One region of the Clostridium cochlearium genome, then DNA from elsewhere that is predicted to be linked to it. Evidence: riboswitches for the same ligand, from Rfam matches in the RefSeq annotation. Region 1 holds a riboswitch; each other region holds the start of a gene.
The links. Region 1 has a riboswitch for cobalamin ahead of CKV72_RS02885 (cobyric acid synthase). Riboswitches for the same ligand answer to the same signal wherever they lie in the genome.

Region 1 (8,561 bases):
TTTTCATCAGCAGAAATTGGAACTTTTACACATTTGGTTATGCAGCATATAGATTTTCAAAGGACAAATTCTATAAAGGATATAGAAGATCAAATAGAGGAGCTTATAAAAAAAGAATTTTTAACAAAGGAACAGGCAAAAGTAATTAATATAAAAAAAATATTTAAGTTTACACAAAATCCTATAGTAGATAGAATAAAAAAATCACATAATGTTAAAAGAGAACAACCATTTTATATAGAAATGAGTAGCAAAGAATTAATGCCAAATATATCAGATGTATATAAGGATGAAAAAATATTAATACAAGGTGTAATAGATTTATATTTTCAAGATGGAGAAGATTTAATAATATTAGACTATAAAACAGATTACATAGAAGATATAGAAAAGACCAAAGATAAATATTATTTACAAATAGAATATTATAAAAAAGCTTTAGAAAAAATAACAGGGAAAAAAGTAAAAGAAAAGTATCTATATTTGTTTAATATAGATAGGCTAGAAATAATTTAATATAGAAGGTAATATTTTAAATTAAACTGCATATGTTTATATAAAGCTATGCAGTTTAATTTGTCCTAATTTGGTCAATAATGTAAGAGAGGTGGTAAAATGTTGAATTATACAGAAAACGTACTTCCATTTATGAATATAGCCCATGACATAAAAACTCCTTTAAATATTATCAATAGTAGTATTCAACTTATTGAACTTAAACTAAAAGAAGGAAAAATAATAGATGAAGAATTTGTCTTAAACGAACAAATAAAAATATTAAAAAATAGCTCCACAAAATTAATAAAAATAATAAATGATTTTATTAATAATACTAATATAGAAGATTTTAATGAAATAAATATTGAAGAGTGTAATATTGTTAATGTAGTTGAAGAAAGTACGCTATATTTTGCTGATTATTTAAAAAATAAAAATATACAATTAATTTTTGATACTAGTACAGAAGAAAAAATTATTGAATGCGATGTGGATAAAATAGAAAGTGTTATATTTAATTTGATTTCTAATGCTATAAAGTTTACTCCAAAGTATGGCAAAATACAGGTAAATGTATATGATAAGGTTGATTTTGTAGAAATTGTTGTAAGAGATACGGGAATAGGAATACCTAAAGATAAGATAGATAAAATATTTCAAAGATCCATACGATTAGATAATTATTGTAAAGAAATTGAAGGTAGTGGAATAGGACTATATATAGTTAAAACAATAGTAGATATGCATAATGGAGATATTATTGTAAATAGTGATATTGGAAAAGGAAGTGAATTTATTATAAAAATACCTGCAAAAAATGGAGGAAAAGAAAATATTACATAAAAATTAAGCATAATTGTTCAGAATGTAAATGTTTGAAATAAGTGGTTTTATAAAAAGTTAATGAAAACTTAACAAAGAAGAGTGTAAAGAAAAGGATTACAAAAATGCAAGTTGATGAAAAAAACTTGCATTTATTTAATTTACTGATATACTAATTAGTAGGTCAAAAGCTGAAGTTTTGAATAGGATATATTATAAGGAGGTGAAATGTATTGAATAATGAAAAAGTATTTAAAATAACTGAAGATGTAATAGAAGAGTGTCTAAAAGAAAGTATTGAAGCACCTAAGAAGGAAAACAAAGAATGTAACTCAAATAAGAATTATATAGCTTTAGTATAAAGCTAATAAGGAAAAGGAGTGAAAAAAGTGCATGGAATACTTTTCTGTGCCTAAAGTTTTTATGGATGAAGGATGTAATGTACAAAAGATAAGTCTATTATAAAAATCCCTGAGCAAAATAAAAAAGCCAGGGATTTTTGTTTTTATATTTTATAAAATTATATTATTTAGAACTTATTTAGAACCCTGTGCATGGGTAGCACAGGGAATAGATTCTAATATTAACACCAACAATGATGGAAACAGCAATTAGATAGACATCTTATAATAGTGCAAAGTACACAAAATGCAACTAGAATACATATAATCCATGATATCCAAGGCCATATAAAACAACAACTAAACATTATCTCACCCCCTAAAGGCATGTAAATTATTTTATTATCTTTTGTTGAGTATAATATATTATATGAATATATGTTATTACTGTTAATATTTTTTTATAGCCTTAGACATTATTAATCAAATAGCAACTAATTTTTTAGTAGGTTTTTCTACGAGAAAGAAGGGCAATTCAATCATTATTTTTGTTCCTTTATTTGGTTTACTATAAACATATATTTTGCCATCTAAAAATTTCACAAATTTATTTACTATAAAGAGTCCTACTCCCATGCCGCCATCCATATTAGATTTAGAAAAAGATCCTTGAAAGAATTTGTTGAAAATTTTACGAAGTTCATTTGATGGTACTCCTATTCCAGTATCTTCTACAGATATATATACTTTGTTATCCTTTTCCTTTGTGGAAACTATTATTTTATCATTTTTATTAGTATATTTTATGGAATTATGTATTAAATTAAAAACTATTCTTTGTAATTTTTCTTCATCGCAGGCTACAATATTTTTATCCATGTCATTAATAAACTCTAGCTGAATTTCTTTACTACAAATAATATCTTCAAAATAATCTATGACGCTTTTTACAGAAGAAATTATATCGATATTTGATAAATTTATAGAGCAATAAGAAAACTCCAATTTGTTTAAATCTAACGTATTATCGATTATATTTTTGAATAAAAGAGAATTTCTATAAAAATTATTAAAGTAATCATTTTCATCGTATAAATCTTCATGAAGTTCAAGAAAACTCGTGAAATGCATTTTTATTTTACCCCCTAGATTATTTTTTTATTTAAACTAGTTAATATATGTAATATTCTATAAAATTATGAAAATTCCTTCTATTATTGCAGTATTCCCATAAAAATGGAATAGAATTTAATTTGTAAAATAAAAATTTTATCATATTAAATTTTATGATATTATAAATAATTAGATAGAAGGAGGATAAAAATGAATATATATTTGGTGAGACATGGAGAAACTGAAAAAAATACTTTAGGAAAGTATTACGGAAATTTAGATGTTGGTCTTAATGAAAATGGAAAAATGCAATGTGAGCATTTAAGAGAAAAACTAAGAAATATAGAGTTTAATAAAGTTTATACAAGTAAAATGAAAAGAGCTATAGAAACAGCAGATATAATACTTAAAGATAGAAAAAAATCTATAGTAAAAGATTATAGATTAAATGAAATGAATATGGGAGAATTTGAAGGAAAAGATTATAAAGAATTAGAAAAATTATATCCAAAAGAATGGAAAACTTGGTGTGAAGACTGGAAAGAGTGTTCTCCACCTAAAGGTGAAAGTTACAAAGAATTTTATTTAAGAGTAAAAGAATTTATGGAGGAAGTTTTAAAAGAAGAGGTTGAAAATGTACTAATTGTAGCTCATGGAGGAGTTATAAAAAGTATATATACTTATATATTGGGAGGAGATTTTGATATTTTTTGGAAGGTATCCAGTAGAAATGGGGAATTATCTTTGATAAAATACGAGTATGGAAATTTATATTTAGAGTTTAAAGTTCCTATAGAATTTTAAATGAAAATAATGATTTAAGGAGGATAATATAATGGGTTCAGGTAGAGTTATATTGGTAACTGGAGGTTCTAGAAGTGGGAAAAGTTCTTTTGCTGAAGAACTTTTAAAAGATGAAGATGATGTTTTGTATATAGCAACTTCTATAGTAACAGATGAAGAAATGGAAGATAGGGTAAAAAAGCACAGAGAAAGAAGAAATCCACTGTGGGAAACCTACGAAGGATATTTAGATTTAGATAAAGCTGTAGAAAATAGTAATAAAAAATATATTCTGTTAGATTGTGTTACTATTATGACAACAAATATAATGTTTAAAGATGAAAAGGATTTAGAAGAAATATCTATGGAGGAAGTGGATAAAATAGCCGAAAGCATAAAACATGAATTCGATAAATTAATATCTAAAGTAAGAGAAGAAGATAAAACCATTGTAATGGTTACTAATGAAGTAGGGCTTGGAGTAGTTCCTGCTTATAAAATAGGTAGAATTTTTAGGGACACTGCAGGTTTTGTAAATCAACATATAGGTAAAAAAGCAGATGAAATTTATTTAGTGTGCTGTGGACAACCAATGAAAATAAAATAGGGAGATGACATTGTGAAATACATATATAATTTTTTATTAATGATACAATTTTTAACAAGGATTCCTGTAAAAAGAAGTTTACCATGTGAAAAAGAAGATTTCAGAAGGGGAGCAGCTATGCTTCCATTAATAGGACTAATTGTAGGTTTTATTCAGTGGGGAGGATTTTATATCCTATCTAAGATATTCCCAGCTAATATAACAGCTATATTTGTAATATTGATAGGAATGGTGTTAATAGGAGGTCTTCACCAAGATGGATTAGGAGACATATTTGATGGATTTTTTTCATTTAAAGGTGATAAAGAAAAGATAATCGAAATTATGAAAGATAGTAGAGTTGGAACTTTTGCTGTATTAGCATTAATATTTGATATACTAATAAAATATTCAGCCCTAAGTTTTATAATAGAAAACAATATGTCCTATGCCATAATAATTGTACCTGTAATAAGTAGATGTACTTTGGTTTTACTTTTCTTAATAGGAAAGAATGCTAAAAAAAATGGTACTGGAAATTTATTCATACAAAACATATCGCTTAAAGAATTTATTGTTAGTTTTATCTTTATGATAGTTCCATGTGTATTGTTAATAGGATATAAATATTCTGCTATAATAATTGCCGTAAGTTTTATAGTGACTTTAGTATTTTTAAATCTATGTAACAAAAAAATAGGTGGAATTACTGGAGACTGTTTGGGAGCTAATAATGAAATTGTGGAAATGTTTTCTATGCTAGTTTTAGTTGCTTTATTATATATAAATTAAACAAAAAAATGTTGACAAAATAGAATACATATATTAGACTTATACATGAAAAGTGAATACGAAAATATTCAGGCACCATTTTAGGTTTAAAAGGGAATGTGGTTTAATTCCACAGCAGCCCCCGCTACTGTAATTGAGGACGAATCTTCCACAAACCACTCTTTCAAAAAAGGGAAGGGGAAGGGGAAGAGGAGAGTGAATCATGAGCCAGGAGACCTGCCTGAATATGAAAGATATACTTTCGGCGGGAAAGTCTTTAGTAAATACGTTAGAATCCGGTCTTTGTACCGGTTTTATTTATAATGTTTATAAAGCAGGCTGAAAGGCCTGCTTATTTTATTTAAAAGCTGTGTTCTTCTAAAAAGTCCAGAGAATGAATTGTCAACCTCCTAGAAGACAACCTTCTATCAAACTCAAGGGCACAGCAGTTTTTTTACTAAAGATTAATAAAGAGGTGTTTAAATTGGCAAAAATAATGATACAGGGGACAGGATCCTCAGTAGGTAAAAGTATTTTAGTAACAGCATTATGTAGAATATTTAAGCAAGACGGATATACTGTATGTCCATATAAGTCACAAAATATGGCTTTAAATTCATATATAACTCATGATGGAAAAGAAATGGGAAGAGCTCAAGTGCTACAAGCATATGCTGCTGGATTAGAACCAGAGGCATATATGAATCCTATACTTTTAAAACCTACAGGAGACAAAAAGTCTCAAATAATATTCAATGGCGAAGTTTATGGAAATAGTACAGCTATGGAATATCATAATATGAAAACTAAATTTGGTAAGAAATTAAAAGAACAATTTAAAGATATAGAAGAAAAATTTGACATAGTGGTAATAGAAGGTGCAGGAAGCCCAGCGGAAATAAATTTAAGAGATAAAGATATTGTAAATATGGGATTTGCAGAAATGGTAGATGCACCAGTATTATTGGCAGGAGATATAGACAGAGGTGGGGTTTTTGCTTCATTAGCTGGAACTATGCTTCTTTTAACTGAAGAAGAAAAAAAGAGAGTTAAAGGAACTCTAATAAATAAATTTAGAGGAGATATAGAAATATTAAAACCAGGATTAAAGATGTTGGAGGATATTATAAAAAGACCTACTGTAGGTGTAGTTCCATATTTAAAACTTCAATTAGAAGATGAAGATGGAGCAGTAGAATTTAATAGAAATATTAATGCACCTATAGATATAGCAGTAATAAAACTTCCACGTATATCTAATTTTACAGATTTTGATGCATTGAAAATAGAAGAGGATGTTTCAATTAGATATATAACTACAAAAGAAGATTTTGGAAATCCAGATTTATTAATAATACCAGGAACTAAGAATACCATAGAAGATTTATTAGAATTGAGAAAATGTGGATTGGAAGATAAGATAAAGGAATATAGTAAAACAGGAACTGTTATAGGAATTTGCGGAGGATATCAAATGCTTGGTAAAACTCTAAAGGACCCTTATAAAGTTGAATCAGATGAGTTAGAAACAGAAGGTATGGGACTTTTAAATGTAGATACAGTTTTTGAAAAAGAAAAAATAACTACTAGAGTAAAAGCTAAATCAAAGGATACAGAAGTGTATGGATATGAAATACATATGGGAATATGTACTTATAAAGAAGGAGCCAAACCTTTATTTAGTATATATGATGAGAATGGTAAAAAGGTTAATAGACAAGATGGTGCTATTAATGAAAAAGAAAATGTTATGGGAACATACATACATGGAGTATTTGATGGGGTAGAATTTAGAGAGAAAGTATTAAATAATATAAGAAAAATTAAAGGGATAGAGGAGAAGAAAGCCATCCAATATGAAAATCTAAGAGAAAAGAACTTAGATATGCTAGCTGATTTAGTTAGAAAAAATGTAGATATGGATTATATATATAAAATAATGGGCATGTAAGAAAGAGGTGGTTTCCATTAAAACTTCAATTTTAATGGGATTAATTGATATAATAGTTGCGGTTTTATTAGATTTTTCAATAGGAGATCCTTATTGGTTTCCTCATCCTGTAATATATATAGGAAAACTTATAAGCTATTTAGAAGAAAAGGGAAGAAAATATTTTAAAAGTAGTAAAGGGCTTAAAATTTTAGGAGGACTAATTGTTCTTTCTATAATTACTGTGTCTTTTGGAATACCATTCTTGATTCTTTGGATAGTAAGAGACAGCTTTTGGATATATCATATTTTAAATATATTTATACTTTGGACTACTTTGGCAGCAAAATCTCTAAAAATAGAGGGAAAAAGGGTTTATTATGCATTAAAAAATGAAAATATTCAAGAAGCTAGGGAAAAATTGTCTTATATAGTTGGAAGGGATACAAGGGAGCTTACAAAAGAAGAAATAATAAGAGCTGATATAGAAACTATAATGGAAAATACTGCAGATGGTATAATAGCTCCACTATTTTATGGAATGATAGGAGGAGCACCTCTGGCTATGATGTATAAAGGCGTAAATACTATGGACTCTATGCTTGGATATATGAATGATAAATATATACATTTAGGTTTTTTTCCAGCTAAAGTAGACGATGTATTTAATTTTATACCAGCTAGGATTTCAGGTGTTTTGATATGCTTATCTGCGCCGGTAGTAGATGGGAGTATAATAAGAAGCTTTAAAATAATGCTAAGGGATAGGAAAAATCATAAAAGTCCTAATTGTGCATATCCAGAGGCAGCGGCAGCAGGTGCTATGGGCATACAAATTGGTGGTACTAATGTTTATTTTGGCAAAGTGGTATACAAACCGACTATTGGTGATAAAGTAAAAGATTTGCATTATGAATTGATAAATCATAGTGTAAAACTTATGTATGCCTCAGAAATACTTATGGTTATGATATATGCTCTTATAGTTTATAGTTTGAGGTGATAGCATGAAGCATGGAGGAGATATTTATACTGATGGGATATTAAAGGGAAAAGAACTTATAGATTTTAGTTCTAATATAAATCCTCTTGGTGTTCCTAAAAGTTTTACTGACAATATTCAAGAAGCTATAGATAATTTAAATAAATATCCAGATATAAAATATAGAAGATTAAAAGGTTATGTAGCAGGGTATGTAAATAATGGAGAAGTATTGTTTGGTAAATTTAAAAAAGATCCCAAATTTATAAAGGATGGGCATGGCAAGTTAGTAGACCAAAAGCATATAGTTTTGGGAAATGGAGCAGCGGAAATTATAGATTTAGTAATTTCTACTTTGAAAAAAGTAATGATAATAACCCCATCTTTTGGAGAATACGAAGAAAATGCTAAAAAGCATGGTTGCCAAATAGTTTATATAAATTCTACAGAAAATATGGATTATGACTACAAAGAAATATTTAATAATTTAAACAAAGTAGATGGAATTATTGTAGCTAATCCCAATAATCCAGATGGAAGGATTTTAAAAGAGGAAGAATTTAAAACTATATTAGATTATTGTGAACAAAATAATAAATTAGTTATAATTGATGAAGCCTTTATAGAGTTTGTGGGAGATATAAATAAGAGTTTTGTAGACAAAATAAGAAAATATAAATGCTTATTTATAATAAGAGCTTTAACAAAATTTTATGCTATGCCAGGAATACGATT
Region 2 (8,561 bases), 610 kb from region 1:
TACAATTTATTTTTGTACTAAGAAATAAGAATAGAATTTTTAAATCATGATATAAAAAAATTACGTCGTAATTTTTTAAACAGAAGACAGAGGACAATTGACATAGGACAATGAAGGAAGATTTTCCTCCGCTTTGCTACAGAAAATCTTAAATTTTATAATATAATTGAAAATGGAAGGTGGAGAATGGAGAATGATAGATATTTTTTCTTCATTGTCATTACGAAAAAATTTTAATTTTATAAAACCTGATGAGATTTAAAATAAATTAATATTTATATAATAATTTATTTTAATTACTTGCTATTAATCTAGCGATTGTGTCGCAAGCCGATAGGCTGCCGTTGATTAATGAATAATGAACAGGGAACAATGAATAATTATTGAGGATTTTTTTCACTTTGTTACAAAAAATCTTTGATTATATGAATTTTTATAAAAGTTAAAACTATTCGATAGAATTTTATAGCTTAAAAGATTTTAAGACTATAGCCTGACTTAATTTTAATGTTCTTAAAAACTAAAGCGATGTTTAGCTTTGCTAAACGAGCCATCAATAAAAATGTCAATTAATTCTCCATTCTCAACTCTCCATTTTCAATTATAACTAATAAGATTAAAGATTTTCTGACGTAAGGAAGAAAATCCTCCTAAATTGTTCATTATTCATTATTCCTTGTTCATTAATAAAAATTTTGCTTCACAAAATTTTTATTCTCAACTATCAAGCTAATACTAAACAAAACTTCTATTACTACCATCATCATTGAAAGTATGTAAGGCTCGAAGTTTACCCCAACTATAAGAGATAAAATTGGTATTAAAATAGAGAACACTATATAAGACTTGGATTTATAAAGCCAACCATAGGGCAACAAGTGTGCTCCAAAAATTATTGCTATTACCATTAGCATTTTTTCAGGTATAGTTGGATATATCCACATAGCAATTAATTTTTTCAATACTCTAATGGATAATTGGAAAGACAATTCTAATATAGAAATTATAGCACATTTTACATATTGTTAATAGCTTATTATTATACTGAAAAATAGTGTGGAAAAGAAGGAATATATTCTAGTACTTAAAAATATTTATAAAGGATATTTACATTCATAAACTTTTGGAGGCTGATTAAATGAACTCAATAAAGTGTAATCAATATTTAAGATATATTGAATTATGTAGAGAAGGAATACAGTCATTTTCTACATATCCATATTGTTTACCAGTAATAAAGGAATAAATTTTACATTCAGCTTTAGTATATCTAATTGAAGGGACTAATTTAATGGACTTTTTAAATATTTTAATTCCCATATTGTTTATTTTAATCATTTTAAAACAGTTAAAATATATGAAAGAATTAATAATACCAACAAGAAAAACTTATATGGAAATTATCACTATGATATTTTCTGTAATTGTTTTTATGTATATTATGTATGCTTATGCCAATACTTGGATTCATTATGTAATAGGGGTATTGGGAACCTTTACCTTTATAAGTATCTGTATTAAAGAAGGCATTTCCCAAAAAGGCTTTATATCAATGTATAGATATAAAGAAATTATATTATGGAATGAAATTAAAAAAGTTGTGGTCATTAAATCCAAAGACATGAAAGTTCAGTTGTTTGGTGGTTTTATGGAACAAACTTTTCATTTTAAAAACAGTGATTATGATAAGGTAATTAATATTATGAAAGAAAATTTACCTATAGAGACCCAGTTAGAAATAAATAAAAAAATATAACATAATCTAAAGGTAACATAGGATACTGAATCTAGATATAGTTAATGATAAAGTAATTTTTAATAAGGCTTTATTTTATAAAGGGAGATGAACATAGTATGAATAAAAAATATTTTGATATAAAAGATACATTATATGATGTTACAGAAAAATATAGTGAGGCCATAGAATTATTAATATCCTTAGGATTTGATAATATAAAAGATGAAAATTTGAGGAAAAGTTTTGGAAAATCTATTTCATTAGAAGATGCCCTAAAGCTTAAAAAAATAAATGTAGAATCCTTTACTAATGAACTTATATATAGAATTGAAAATAATGAAAAGAAATTATCAGATAAAAAACACAATGTAAAAATTGCTGGGGTACTGCCTTGTCCAGTTAGAGTGCCTTTAACAGAAGCCTTTGAAAACTGGCTTTCTAATAAAGATTTTACTTTTAATGTGGATTATGAGTTAAAGACAGCCTCCATGGGAATTGATTGGTTGATGGAGGATTTTAAAAAACAAAATAAAGAAGTATTGCCAGATTTATTTATATCTGCAGGTTTTGATTTATTTTTTGATAAAAAATTATTTGGTAAATATAAATCAGAGAATATTTTTGAAGACATAACAGATTTTAAACAATACAATGAAGACTTTCATAATGAATATATAAAATTAGAAGATCCTAATAAACAATATTCAATGATAGGCGTTGTACCTGCTGTGTTTTTAGTAAATACAGAAGAGTTAAATGGAAGAAAAATGCCAACAAGTTGGGAAGATATATTAAAAGAAGAGTTTAAAAACAGTGTAAGTTTACCTATAGGGGATTTTGATTTATTTAATGCTATTTTATTGAATATTTACAAAAATTATGGAGAAGAAGGGCTAAAAAGCTTAGGAAAGAGTTTGAAAAAGAGTATGCATCCATCAGAAATGGTGAAGTCTCATATAAAAAAATATGATAAACCAGCTGTTACAATTATGCCATATTTCTTTACAAAAATGATAAAACAAGAAGGTCCTATGGTTGCGGTATGGCCTAAAGATGGAGCCATTATAAGTCCTATATTTATGTTAAGTAAAAAAGAGAAAAAAGAAGAATTAAAACCACTTGTAGACTTTTTTGCTTCAAAGGAAGTGGGAGAGATATTAGCTCATAATGGTAAATTTCCAAGTGTAAATCCAAATGTAGATAATATGATTGCAAAAGACAATAAATATATGTGGATTGGTTGGGATTATATAAAGGAAAATGATATAAGTAGTTTAATAAAAAAATGTGAAGATATATTTAATAGTTCTGTAAAAGGAGATGAGAGTTTATGAATTTAGTAACTGTATCAGGTCCTCCTTCTTCAGGAAAAACTTCTGTAATATTAAAAACTATAGAGGCTATTAAAAATAGAGGGTTAACTGTAGGAGTAGTTAAATTTGACTGCTTGTATACAGATGATGATATTTTATATAAAAAAGCAGATGTTCCAGTTAAAAAGGGATTATCAGCATCGTTATGTCCAGATCATTATTTTGCAAGTAATATAGAAGAAGTTGTAACCTGGGGAGTAAAGGAAAATTTAGACTTACTTATAACAGAAAGTGCAGGATTGTGTAATAGATGTTCTCCATATTTAAAAGGCATTAAGGCAATATGTGTAATAGATAATTTAAGTGGTATAAACACACCTAAAAAAATAGGGCCTATGCTAAAAACTGCAGATATTATTGTAATAACAAAAGGAGATATTGTTTCTCAAGCGGAAAGAGAAGTTTTTGCCTCAAGAGTGCAATCAGTAAATCCTCAAGCGGTAATTATTTTTGTTAATGGATTGACAGGACAAGGAGCATTTGAACTTAGCACCCTTGTGTATGATGAAAATTTAAGTATTGAAACAGTAAATGGACGAGAATTAAAGTTTCCAATGCCTTCTGCACTATGCTCATATTGTTTAGGAGAAACAAGGATAGGAGAAGAATATCAAATGGGAAATGTGCGAAAGATGAATATAGGTGATAACAATGATTAAAATAAAGGAATTGGAAACAAAAAAAATAAAAGATTTAGAGAAGAAATATCCTTTTATATTGTCTTTCTTTGAAAATAATAAATTAGATGTAAAAGAATATGAAGAATCTACATTTGAAGAGTATTTAAATCATTTTACAGAAGAGGAAATTGAGGAGTGGGCAATAGATATAGAAAAGATTAAAGTGGATTTAGAAGTTTATATAAATCAAATGATTATGTTTTTAGGATTAGAAAAGGATAAAGTGGATTCTATAACCATAATAGCGGGAAAAGATAAGCATGGGAATAAAGAGAATTTTGATAAATTAACCATTTGTAAAAGTGAAATAGTATCTATAGTAGGACCAACGGGCTCAGGTAAAAGTAGATTATTGGCTGATATAGAATGGGCTGCTAATAGAGATACACCTACTAATAGAGTAATTTTAGTTAATGATGAACTACCGAATAAAAGTCTTAGATTTTCTACAAGCAATAAATTGGTGGCTCAATTATCACAAAATATGAACTTTGTCATGGATTTAACTGTAAAGGAATTTTTACAGTTGCATGCAAAAAGTAGAATGATTGATAATGAAGAAGAAATTATACAAAAGATAATAGAAGCTGCAAATGAATTAGCAGGTGAAAAGTTTTGCCTAGATAGTCCTATAACAGGATTAAGTGGAGGACAATCAAGGGCATTAATGATAGCGGATACTGCAATATTAAGCACTTCTCCTATTGTATTAATTGATGAAATAGAAAATGCAGGCATAGATAGAAAAAGAGCTTTAAATCTTCTTGTTAATGAAGAGAAAATAGTTTTAATGGCCACCCACGATCCAACCTTAGCACTTATGGCTGATAAAAGGATTGTCATAAAAAATGGAGGAATTTATAAGGTAATTGAAACAGATCATGAAGAAAAAAGCATATTAAAAGAATTAGAAAAAATGGATAAGATTATTAATGACATGAGGGCAAAGCTTAGAAAAGGTGAAAAGGTAACTGTTAATCGGAAGAGGAGAAATAAAAACGGTTAAAGGCAGGTAAATATAAAGAATAATAGCATTCAATTTAATAAATTTATACTTTTTTATATGAATATTGAATTTTGCTGAACTTCTTCTTTATTGATAAAAATATGATACTATGTTATAATTGACTAAGTTAATTGTAAAATTGAATATTAAAAATAAGATTAAGGGAATTTCGGTGTAAATCCGAAGCGGGTCCGCCACTGTAAGGTGAAGCTTTTTACAAAGATGTCACTGGACATATGTCTGGGAAGACTGTAAAAAGTTATGAAGCTAAGCCAGGATATCTTACTTATTTTTAGCCACATGATAACTCACGGAATAATGAGTGAAGGCATTAATTTTGATGTTAAACTTTAATCATTTTTTGTGGTTAAAGTTTTTTTATTGTTTAATATTATAAAAGGTGGTGAAATAGTGACTAAAAAGTGTTTAAAGATAGCTTTGTATGGGAAAGGAGGCATTGGAAAATCTACTATAGCGTCCAATCTTTCAGCAGCTTTTGCTACATTAGGAATGAAAGTTTTACATATAGGATGTGATCCTAAAGGAGATTCCACAAGGAATCTTATGGGATATAAGATTCCAACATTAATAGAAATTATGAGGGAAAAGGAAGAAAACTTATGTGAAAATGATTTCCTATTTCAAGGGTATAAAAATGTAAATTGTATTGAAGCTGGTGGACCAGAACCAGGTATGGGATGTGCTGGAAGAGGGATAATGGCTGTAATAGAAGAATTAAATGATTTTAAAATATTTGATAAACAATGGGATGTAATAATTTATGATGTATTAGGTGATGTGGTTTGTGGTGGATTTTCAACCCCCATAAGAGAAAATCTTATTGATGCTGTTTATATAGTAACTTCTTCTGAATTTATGTCTTTATATGCAGCAAATAATATAATGAAAAGTATTAATACTTTTTCATCTATGGATGGAGCCTTACTTGGGGGTATTATACATAACTGTAGAAGTTCAAATTCTATTAATAACAATATAATAGAAAGGTTTGGTAGATATTGTGATACATTAATTTTAGATACTATTCCATATTCAAAAGACATAGTTTTGTCTGAACTTATGGCAAAAACGGTTGTGGAAAATTTACCTAATTCACCTTCAACTTATACTTTTATACAGTTAGCTAAAAAAATAAAGGAAAATACCAATTATCATATACCAATTACTTTAGATGATAATCTTTTAGAGAAATTTAGTGATTTTATACTAAATGAAATTGCAAAATAGCATTAAAAAGAAGGTTTTAATATGAATGTAATAAAAAAACATATGCTACATAAAGCTATAAAAAAATTTGACTATGGTGATCTTGTAAATTTGCCTTTATCACTTCAAGATACTTGTGTATTAGCTATTGGTCCCAAATCATGTATAAGGATATTTTATTTCCAAGCTAAAAAAAAGAATTATAATAATAAATTATATATGCTTCCAGTATCTGAGATACAATTAATTTCAGCAGAACATTTAAAATTATTTGAACAAGCTGTAGAAGAAATTTTTAACAGAAGTAATTATAAAAATTTAATAGTACTTATTATGTGTTCAGATATTATACTTGGAAACAATTTTGAAAGTGTAATTAGATATTTAGAAAAAAAACATAATAAAAATATAAAATTATTTAAAAGAGGTCCATTAGTAGACAATATGATGTGTCCTAAAGAAAGGATGATAAGCATAGTAGATAGTTTATATTAAAATATTTAGTTTGGAGTGTGAAATTTATATGAAGGAATTATTTCAATATATACCTCCTCCCTCTAGTGATTATTCAGGAATAATATCTATTTTATTTCAATTAAAAGATTGCTTAAATATATTAGTAACTCCTAAGGGGTGTATTAAAACCATATTAGAAATAGATATTCTAGATGAATTTAAAAATGATAATTTATTTTATACAAGTTTAACTCAAAATGATGTAATATCGGGGTTTGATGAAGATCTTATCTATAGTATAGAAAGTATTTTTAAAAAATATCCTAAAAAATATATAAATATTATAAATACTCCTGTACCAACTATTATAGGTAGTAATTTAAATGGAATAGGTAAGGTGTTGGAAAAAAAGTTAAAAGTACCTGTAACGGTGTTTAATAGTACAGGCTTTGAAAATTATTCACTTGGTATAAGTGAAGCATTATTGAGAATTGGTAAAAGGTTTATATCTTTTAATTATAAAAAAATATTAAATTCTGTAAATATAATAGGATATTCTCCTTTGATTGTTGGTAATATATCAACTTTAAATAGTATTAGAAAACTTATTGAAAATTGTGGTGTTGAAGTAATATCAATATGGTGTAATGAAACTAATATAGAAAAATTAAAAGAAGCTTCCTGCGCTAGTTTGAATATTGTTATTTCTGCAGAAGGAATTCAATTAGCAGAGTATATGAAAAATAAGTTTAATATTCCATACATATTAGATATGCCTATAGGTATTAGTAGAACCAACAAGTTTTTAGGAATATTAGAAAGTAAATTGAAGTTAAAGCCTAATAAACTTATATACAAAAAGAATTATTTAGATAAGAAGGTATTAATAATAGGGACACCACTAGAAAGTTTATACATAAAATATTGTTTAAACGAAGATTTTGGCATAAAAGAAATAAAAATAGTTTCTCTAATATCTTCAAGTAGAAAAGAAAAAAGATTATATGATCAAGATGTTTTTTCAGATATTAATTTTGTATACAGTGAATATGAGTTATTAGAATATATAAAAAATCTTGATATTAGTGTGTTAATAGCAGATCCTTTATATCATAGTTTTGTTGATAATAAGGTTACATTTATACCACACACTAATGTAGCATTAAGTGGTAAAGAATTTATAAATGTTGAAGATAATTATATTGCTGAAAAAGGATTTGAATATTTTTACAAATATCTTATGATTAATTAATTTATCTTATATAAATTTAAGAAAGGATGTATAAAAATGAAATCAAATAAAATAAAAATTGTTTTATTTATGTTAATTTTAACATTAGGTCTAACTGCGTGTGTATCAAAACAATCTACTAAAAAAGATGAGGTTAAAACAAAAATTGTAACTGATACCATAGGTAGAGAAGTTACTATATCTGATGAAGTAAATAAAATTGCAGTAGTTCCTATACCATGGTCATCTATGGTCTATGCTATAGATGGTACAGGTGATAAAATAGTTGGAATGAATCCATCAGCGAAGAAAGCTTATAAAAAAAGTATGTTAAAAGTATTATCACCTGAAATGGAAAAAGTAAATACTGAATTTATTGATAATAATTTTACAGTAAATATAGAAGAAGCTTTAAAAATAAAGCCGGATTTATTTATTCAATGGGATAATCAAGAAAAAAATATTAAACAATTAACAGAAGCTGGCATACCAACTATTGCTTTAAAATATGGAACTCAAAAAGATTTGGAAAATGGAATTAAGCTAATTGGACAAGTTTTAAAAAAGGAAGATAGAGCAAATAAATTAATAGAATATCATAATGAAAATTTAAAGTACTTTGAATCTAAACAAGAATTATTTAAGAATAAGAAAAAGCCTAAAGTATTATATTTAAGAGATGAACAATTAAAAGTTGCTGGAAATAAATCATATAATAATTTTATGATTGATAAAACTGGTGGTATAAATGTTGCTAAAGATGTACCAGGGCAATGGGTTAATGTAAACATGGAACAAATAATAAAGTGGAATCCAGAAATAATATATGTAAGTAATTTTTCAGATATAC
Region 3 (8,561 bases), 1.1 Mb from region 1:
GTATGTGTTTTATTTTTATGTATATTCATATTGAAATTAGTAAAAATCTAATATAAAATTTACTATTAGGTGATGTATTTATGAAATATTTATTTGTAGATAGTAGGTTATCCATAGAAGAAGAATCTAATTTAACTTCTTTAGGTTACAATATTATAAAATGCCCTTTATTCTCTTTATTATACTATGCTATTTCTGGTCATCCTGACATACTTATACACATATTAGATGAAAAAAATTTAGTTTTACATAAAGATGCAAATAAAAAATTTATAGAAAAATTAAAAACTCTAGGTTTTAATATAAAACTATCTCAAAACTCATTATCTTCTAATTATCCAATGGATATAGGCTTAAATGCAGTAAACTTAGATAATGTTTTTATACATAATTTAAAATATACAGATCCTGTTTTACTTAACAGTGTAAAACACAAAAAATTAATAAATGTAAATCAAGGTTATACTAAATGTTCTGTGGCCGTAGTTAGCAATAAAGCAATAATTACTTCTGATAAAGTTATTGCTCATGAAGCTAAAAAAGTAGATTTAGATGTACTTTTAATTCCTCCTGGAGATATAATTTTACCTGGATTAGACTATGGATTTATAGGCGGATGTTGTGGACTTATAGGAAAAAATATAATGGCTTTTTTCGGCCATTTAGATTATTTTAAATATGGAAATGAAATAAAAGATTTTTTATTTAAACATAATGTAAAACCTGTTTATTTAAGAAAAGGAAACCTTATAGATAGGGGAAGCATTTTGTGTAATGAATAATTAATAATGAACAATGAATAATTATGGATAGCTTTTCTCCATTGTCATTTCGAAAAGCGTTTAATTTTATTAAACCTTGATATTTAGCTTCCCTAAATAAAGATTTTCTGTAGTGCAACGGAAGAAAATCATCCTCAATTGTTCATTATTCACTATTAGTTATTCACTAAATAAAAAACATCTTAAAACAGTTCTGTTTTAAGATGCTTTTTTTATTTGGAGGCACCACCCAGATTTGAACTGGGGAATAAAGGTTTTGCAGACCTCTGCCTTACCACTTGGCTATAGTGCCATATATTGGAGCGGAAGATGGGATTCGAACCCACGACGTTCACCTTGGCAAGGTGACGCTCTACCACTGAGCCACTCCCGCAATACTGGTGGCTCGACCAGGAATCGAACCAGGGACACGAGGATTTTCAGTCCTCTGCTCTACCGACTGAGCTATCGAGCCAAATTGCTTATATATTTTAAATTTAAAAAACATATAAGCAATACAACACAATTATATCCACTATTTTTTATTTTGTCAATATGTATTTATAATTTTCAATCATTTATTATTTTTCTCTAATATCTACTAAAAATTCACTATCCACTATACTAGCCTCTGCTAAAGTAGCCATGTTATTCATAGCACAAAGAGCTGCTTCAATCATAAAAAATTGTAGGGGACATCCTGTACCTTCTCCTAATCTCATTTCCATATGAAGACATGGACTAAGCCCTATTTCTTTTGTAACATATTCAATGCCTGGTTCCGCTGAAAGATGAGATGGTATTAAAAAGTCCTTTACATTTTCATTCATTTTATACGCACATAATGCTGCTGCTGATGATATTATACCATCTATAACTATAGGAACCCTATTTTTAGCTGCTCCTAAAAAGCATCCACATATTCCTGCAATATCAAATCCACCTACTTTAGCTATTACATCTACAACATCTTCTTTAACAGGTTTATTTATTTCTATGGCTTGTTTTATAGCTTTTTTCTTATTTAAAAAACCTTCTTCTGTAAGTCCAGATCCTTTTCCAACTATTTTATCAGAATCTATTCCAGATAATACACTTATTACTGCTGCACTAGTGGCTGTATTTCCTATACCTGCTTCACCAGTACCAAATAAATCGTATCCTTCCTTTACAAATTTATCTACTAATTCTATTCCTGTCTCTATAGCTTGAATAGCTTCTTCTCTTGTCATAGCAGGTTCTTTTGCCATATTCTTAGTTCCATAAGCTACTTTTTTGTTAACTACTCTAGTATCTTTTAAATCTGATTTTACGCCTATATCCACTACACACATATCTGCATTAACATGCTTAGAAAGAACTCCAATACCTGTTATTTCTTTAACGTAATTTTCTGCTAATAGAGCAGTTAATTCTTGAGGGCAAGCACTTACTCCTTCTTCACAAATGCCATTATCAGAACACATTATTATAGTCATTTTTTTATTTATTTCATTTTTTACTTTTCCTGTAATACCGGATATTTGCACTGCAATTTCTTCTAATTTACCTAAGCTTCCTATAGGCTTACTTAAACTGTCCATTCTCTCCCATGCTTTTTTTACAGCTTCTTTATCTGCTGGCTTGATACTTTTTAGAGTTTCTTCTAATAGATTCATACTTGTTTTACCAACCTTTCTTAAATTTAAAAGCTTCCACTTTAAAGTGGAAGCTTTTTATAATCAAAACTCCTTGCTTTTAAGCAAGGAGAATTAATCTTAGCAATTCTTCCCTCCGAAGTGATATATTCTAGGCAGTTCTCCTGACTTTAGCTTCTTTCTCATCCTTCCTTCCCAGTTATAGCTGGTGGATAATAGGAATTGTCCACTATTACAGTAGCGGGGGCTGTAGTGGATTTTCACCACTTTCTCTTTTAAGTAATTAAAAAATTACACCTAAAATCTAGTATTTAATTTACAATTTATTAACATTATAAGGCTTTATGTGGCTTTTTTCAATGTGTTTTAATGGAAACATACCTAATTTATCTCTTTGTTTTTTCTAGTAGTTCCCCTATTTTTTCATGATCATAATAATATTTTTTATTACAAAATTGACATACTAACTCTTCAGTTTTTCCATCATCATAAATTTCCTTTAAATCTTTATATCCTATACTAATAAGTGCTCTATCAATTTTCTCTCTAGAACAATCACATGTATATTCTGGTACTACACTCTCTAAAATTTTTAAATCCATTCCCTCAAAAATAAATTCTAATATATCTTCTACACTCATTCCCTTAGCTATAAACTCAGTTATTGATGGAATCTCTTCTAATCTATAAGTAACAAAATCAGCAATCAATTCATCTGCATCTGGCATCATCTGTATAATAAATCCTCCAGAGGCCTTAATAGATAAATCTTTATCAACTAAAACTCCCAGTCCCACAGCTGAAGGTGTTTGTTCCGAAGCAGTAAAATAATATGCTAAATCGTCTCCTATTTCTCCAGAATATATAGGAACTTGTCCTACGTAGGGTTCTTTAAGTCCTAAGTCTTTTATAACAGTTATATTACCATTTTTCCCAATAGCACCACCTACATTTAATTTACCTTGCTCATTTAAAGGTAAATGCACTAATGGATTTCCTATATATCCTTTTACCTTTCCTTCAGGATATGCAGTTGCCAATACCCCTTTTGCTTCTCCTCCACCATCAATTTTTATAGTTATAGTATCTTTTTCTGATTTTAACATACTTCCCATAAGACTTCCTGCTGTCAATAATCTACCTAAAGCTGCAGCCCCTGTAGGACTACATTTATGTATGCTAACTCCTTTGTTAACTAATTCTGTTGTTATAGCTCCTATTATTCTTATTTGGCCATCTTTCGCAGTAGCTTTTACTAATTTATCTGCCATTTTATTTCCCTCCATATATCATTTCTTTAAAACATAAACTATTCTTTCACTTTTTTCATTTACAGATTTAAATTCATATCCATTAAATCTCCCTATTATCTTAAAGTTAATTTCCTTTATCAAATTCTCTAACCATTCCATTTTATAAGCTCTTTCTCTATGTAATTCATCAAATCTTTCATAATATCCATTGCTCTTTTTTATAAAAAAGGTTAAATACATTTCTACTATATCTTTTTCTAAATAATTTTCCCAAGTATAAAATACTTCTTCACTATCGTAATTATAAATATTATTTCCAAGTATTTCCGTTATTTTATAATAAGAATTTATATCAAATATAAATATTCCTTCCTCTTCTAAATGGTCATATACTCTATTAAAACAACTTTTTACATCTTCCATACTTGTTAAATAATTTATTGAATCAAGGCAACAGGTTATAAAATTAAATTTTTTACCTAATTCTAATTTACTTATATTTTGTCTTATAAAATTTCCTTTAACTCCACTATATCTTAATTTACTTTCTGCTTCTGCAAGCATATCACTAGATAAATCCACAGCCCAAGTAATTTTAAAATGCTTGGATATTAATTTTGTAATATTACCAGTACCACAAGCTAGATCCAAATATGCATCTTTTTTTACATTATGGGTATTCACTATATCCATAATAAAATTACTCCAGCTATAATAGTCTATATCCTCTTTAATTAAATCATCATATATTTGTGCAAAGTCTTTATAGCACTCCATCTTTATATACCCCTTTAATACTTTTATACTTACATATATTATATATTTTTCTTCTGTAAGTCAACATTTTTAGGTATATTCAGCTGTCTTTTCCTCTTTGTCATTATACCACCTATTCTTCCAGTTTCCTCGGAAGTTAATGAACTCCATCCTTGTTCTTTAACTTTATCTATTAACCCCAATTCCTCCGCTATTTCATATTTCATTTTCTCTCTAAGTTTCTCCATAGGTGTTAATTCCTTGTTAGCTTTCAGTTTAGCCTTTATAACTTTTTTAAGGGGTGTTTTTGACATAAAAATCCCTCCTAAACAAAATTAAATAACCTCACTGAATATTATTTACACTAAAAAATTATTTATACTAAGGTAACTTTGTTTTTTATTAAAACTCTATTTTGCTTTAATTTAGAATATTATGAATAATTATTTTTGCATATTTAGTATATAATTTTTCATATATCAGTTATATAATATATAATAATAGATACTTTAGGAGGGATTTGTTTATGAAGTATAATGTTGCTGTAGTTGGATGTACAGGAATGGTAGGTCGAAAATTTTTAGAAATATTAGAAGAAAGGAATTTTCCTATTGACAATCTTTATCTTTTTGCCTCTGCAAGATCTGCAGGCAAAAAAATTCAGTTTTATGAAAAAGAGTTTACTGTTGAAGAATTAAAGGAAGATAACATAAAAAATAAAAAAATAGATATCGCCTTATTTTCAGCAGGGGGTACTATAAGTACAGAATATGCACCAATTTTTGTAAGATATGGTGCTACAGTTATCGATAATAGTAGTGCTTGGAGAATGGATCCTAGTGTTCCTCTAATTGTACCAGAAGTTAATCCAGATGATATTAAATTAAGTAAAGGTATAATTGCAAATCCAAATTGTTCAACTATACAAGCCGTAGTTGCTTTAAAACCTTTATATGATAACTATGGTATAAAGAGAATAATATATTCAACTTATCAAGCTGTTTCTGGTGCTGGCATGGCTGGATATAATGATTTAAAAGATGGTTATAATGGTGTAGCTCCTAAAAAATTCCCTTATGCCATAGCTGGTAATGCATTACCTCATATAGATTCTTTTTTAGATAATGGATATACAAAAGAAGAAATGAAAATGGTAAACGAAACCAGAAAAATATTCCACAACGAAGATTTAAAAATAACTGCTACAACTGTTAGAGTTCCTGTTTTTAATAGTCATGCTGAAAGTATAAATATTGAATTAGAAAAAGAATTCAATGTTGAGGATATTTTTGAACTATATAAAAATGCAGAAGGTGTAACTCTTGAAGATGATATAGATAATTTAGTTTATCCAATGCCTATAAATGCATCTGGAAAAGATGATGTATTTGTTGGAAGAATTAGAAGAGACTTTAGTATAGACAATGGACTAAACTTATGGGTAGTAGCTGATAACATAAGGAAAGGCGCTGCTCTTAATACAATTCAAATTGCTGAATGTATGATTAAAAACAAATAATTTAAAGTGAGGTTTTTATATGAATATATTTAAAGGTTCTGGGGTAGCTATAGTAACACCATTTTGCGAAAATGGTGTTAATTTTGAAAAGCTTGAAGAGCTTATTGAATGGCATATAGAAAACAATACAGATGCTATAATAATATGTGGAACTACCGGAGAATCTTCCACTATGACTGAAACTGAACGAAAAGAAACTATTAAATTTACTGTAGAAAAAGTTCATGGCAGAATTCCAGTAATAGCTGGCACTGGAAGTAACAATACCAGCGCTACTATTGAATTAAGTAAATGGGCTAAATCTATAGGAGTAGATGGTTTATTGCTTATAACTCCTTATTATAATAAAACAACTCAAAAAGGTATCATAGAGCATTTTAAAGCCATCAATGATAATGTTAATATACCTATGATTCTCTATAATGTTCCAGGTAGAACCGGGCTTAATTTACTACCAGAAACATTAGTTAAAATATGTGAATTATGTTCAAATATAGTTGCCATAAAAGAAGCTAGTGGTGATTTAAGTCAAATTATAAAAATAAAAGCATTATTAAAAGATAGAATAGATATTTATTCAGGAAATGATGATCAAATTATTCCTATACTATCTGTAGGGGGTATTGGTGTAATCTCTGTTTTAGCAAATATTATGCCAAAAGAAGTTCATAATATGTGTAAGTTTTATTTAAATGGACAAATTAAAAAAGCTTTAGAAATCCAATTAGATACTCTTTCTCTTACAAATTCATTATTTATAGAAACTAATCCTATTCCTATAAAAACTGCAATGAATCTTATGGGAATAGATGTAGGTGAGCTAAGACTTCCACTTTGCAATATGGATGAAAATAATTTAAAATTATTAAAAAAAGAACTATTAAATCATAATCTTATTAAGTAAAAATTTATGTTTATGTGGAGGTTAAATTCAATGGTTAAAGTAATGCTTATTGGTTGCAATGGTAAAATGGGTAAAATGGTAACTCATTGTGCTGAGGATTTTAATAATATTGAAATAGTAGCTGGTGTAGATAAAAACTCAACTTCTAATCCTGATTTTCCTATATTTGAAGATATCCATTCTTCTAATATAGAATGTGATGTAGTTTTAGACTTTTCAAGACCGTCTTCTTTAAAAGGTTTAATTGACTACTGCTCAGAGAAGAATTTACCTTTAGTTTTATGCACTACTGGGTATTCAGAAGAAGAGTTGGCTTTAATAGAAGAGTCATCTAAAAATATACCTATATTTAAATCGGCTAATATGTCTATAGGAATAAATATAATAAATTCCATTTTACAAAACATTAGTAAAAAACTTTATAAGGACTTCGATATCGAAATCATAGAAAAACATCATAATCAAAAAGTTGATGCTCCTAGTGGTACCGCTCTACTTCTAGCAGATACAATAAGAGATAATGTACCGGAAAAATTAGAATACACTTATGGCAGATTAGGTCATTCCAAAAGAAGTGACAATGAAATAGGAATCCATGCTATAAGAGGTGGATCTATAGTAGGTGATCATGATGTAATTTTTGCAGGTATTGGAGAATGTATAGAAATTAAACATACAGCTATATCTAGAGAAGTTTTTGCCATAGGAGCTTTAAAAGCTTCTGCCTTTATGAAAGGTAAGTCTGCAGGCATGTATAATATGGATTGTATGTTAAAATATTAAATTTATATAAAAGCCCTCATTTTGAGGGCTTTTATTATGTTCATTTATTTTTATTCTTCATTTTCCTTAACTTCTTTGTCTACTCTTTCCATCTTTGATATAGACACTTCATATGCTACCTTTTTTACAAATTCATCTTCTGATATTCTTTTTTGGTATTCCCTACTCTGAAGTCTTCCCCAAACTCTTATGTTATCTCCAACTTTTAAGCCTTTACAAAATCTAGAATTTCTTCCCCATGCAATAGTTGGTATATAATCTGATTTATTATATGCCCTATTTACTGCTAAAAGTACATCTGATATTTCTCTTCCAAAGGGAGTTGTCCTATATACTGGTTCCTTACATATGAATCCATTTAGAAATATTTGATTTGGATTTTTGCTTTTTTCTGTACAAAAATATATATTCCTTGCAAAAACAGTAAGTATTAGCCTATTAGATCCGTTTATAAATTTATTATAAGATCTTAGTTGCCCTTCTATTACAACTTCTGATCCTATTTTTAAATCCATATCCATAATGAGTCTTTCCGATACAGTTACATATAAAACATCTTTTGCTTCACTTAATCTTGACACTTCTAAAAAAAAAGTATAAAAACCCTCTCCGTACATCTCATGACTAAATTCTAATTTAGAAGATATAACTCCCTCAAGATAAATTCTATTATTTTGTGATAAGTTTTCCATTATAACCCCTCTTTCCCTTAAGTTTATTAAATTATTTAGCTCACCATATAAATATTCAAAGCATGCTCAAATTATACTAAAAATTTATTTTTCTAATATATCTTTTAATTTTTCGATATTTATGTTTTCTAATAAGCCTATAGTAAATAAATACATAAATATATATAATTCTGTTCTATTTTTAAATTGTTTATTTATAGGTATCTCTTGAGGTTGTATTTCCTTATTTTTATTATTTATAATTTTTCTTTGAATA

Region 2: linked by a shared signal. The riboswitch ahead of CKV72_RS05870 (nucleotide-binding protein) and the one ahead of CKV72_RS02885 (cobyric acid synthase) in region 1 are both predicted to bind cobalamin.
Region 3: linked by a shared signal. The riboswitch ahead of cobT (nicotinate-nucleotide--dimethylbenzimidazole phosphoribosyltransferase) and the one ahead of CKV72_RS02885 (cobyric acid synthase) in region 1 are both predicted to bind cobalamin.

Annotation. Positions count from the first base shown of each region.
Region 1 is NZ_LT906477.1:594,308-602,868, forward strand. Features, by position in the region: gene addA (helicase-exonuclease AddAB subunit AddA) at 1-516, shown strand, start outside; gene CKV72_RS02860 (sensor histidine kinase) at 619-1,341, shown strand; gene CKV72_RS12495 (hypothetical protein) at 1,554-1,682, shown strand; gene CKV72_RS02865 (sensor histidine kinase) at 2,145-2,792, opposite strand; gene cobC (alpha-ribazole phosphatase) at 2,985-3,578, shown strand; gene cobU (bifunctional adenosylcobinamide kinase/adenosylcobinamide-phosphate guanylyltransferase) at 3,610-4,164, shown strand; gene cobS (adenosylcobinamide-GDP ribazoletransferase) at 4,177-4,935, shown strand; cobalamin riboswitch at 4,989-5,173, shown strand; gene CKV72_RS02885 (cobyric acid synthase) at 5,399-6,865, shown strand; gene cbiB (adenosylcobinamide-phosphate synthase CbiB) at 6,900-7,847, shown strand; gene CKV72_RS02895 (pyridoxal phosphate-dependent aminotransferase) at 7,852-8,561, shown strand, end outside.
Region 2 is NZ_LT906477.1:1,208,217-1,216,777, reverse strand. Features, by position in the region: gene CKV72_RS05905 (hypothetical protein) at 1-50, shown strand, start outside; gene CKV72_RS05900 (DUF7010 family protein) at 684-962, opposite strand; partial or broken gene CKV72_RS05895 (AAA family ATPase) at 1,139-1,243, shown strand; gene CKV72_RS05890 (hypothetical protein) at 1,292-1,756, shown strand; gene CKV72_RS05885 (ABC transporter substrate-binding protein) at 1,855-3,072, shown strand; gene CKV72_RS05880 (GTP-binding protein) at 3,069-3,770, shown strand; gene CKV72_RS05875 (ATP-binding cassette domain-containing protein) at 3,763-4,797, shown strand; cobalamin riboswitch at 4,936-5,100, shown strand; gene CKV72_RS05870 (nucleotide-binding protein) at 5,209-6,045, shown strand; gene CKV72_RS05865 (hypothetical protein) at 6,067-6,519, shown strand; gene CKV72_RS05860 (nitrogenase component 1) at 6,548-7,732, shown strand; gene CKV72_RS05855 (ABC transporter substrate-binding protein) at 7,769-8,561, shown strand, end outside.
Region 3 is NZ_LT906477.1:1,925,415-1,933,975, forward strand. Features, by position in the region: gene CKV72_RS09450 (DUF6873 family GME fold protein) at 81-782, shown strand; tRNA gene CKV72_RS09455 (tRNA-Cys) at 1,000-1,074, opposite strand; tRNA gene CKV72_RS09460 (tRNA-Gly) at 1,081-1,155, opposite strand; tRNA gene CKV72_RS09465 (tRNA-Phe) at 1,161-1,236, opposite strand; gene cobT (nicotinate-nucleotide--dimethylbenzimidazole phosphoribosyltransferase) at 1,343-2,419, opposite strand; cobalamin riboswitch at 2,536-2,714, opposite strand; gene hslO (Hsp33 family molecular chaperone HslO) at 2,785-3,669, opposite strand; gene CKV72_RS09480 (class I SAM-dependent DNA methyltransferase) at 3,688-4,428, opposite strand; gene CKV72_RS09485 (alpha/beta-type small acid-soluble spore protein) at 4,467-4,721, opposite strand; gene CKV72_RS09490 (aspartate-semialdehyde dehydrogenase) at 4,934-5,926, shown strand; gene dapA (4-hydroxy-tetrahydrodipicolinate synthase) at 5,946-6,830, shown strand; gene dapB (4-hydroxy-tetrahydrodipicolinate reductase) at 6,861-7,613, shown strand; gene CKV72_RS09505 (single-stranded DNA-binding protein) at 7,664-8,305, opposite strand; gene CKV72_RS09510 (hypothetical protein) at 8,390-8,561, opposite strand, start outside.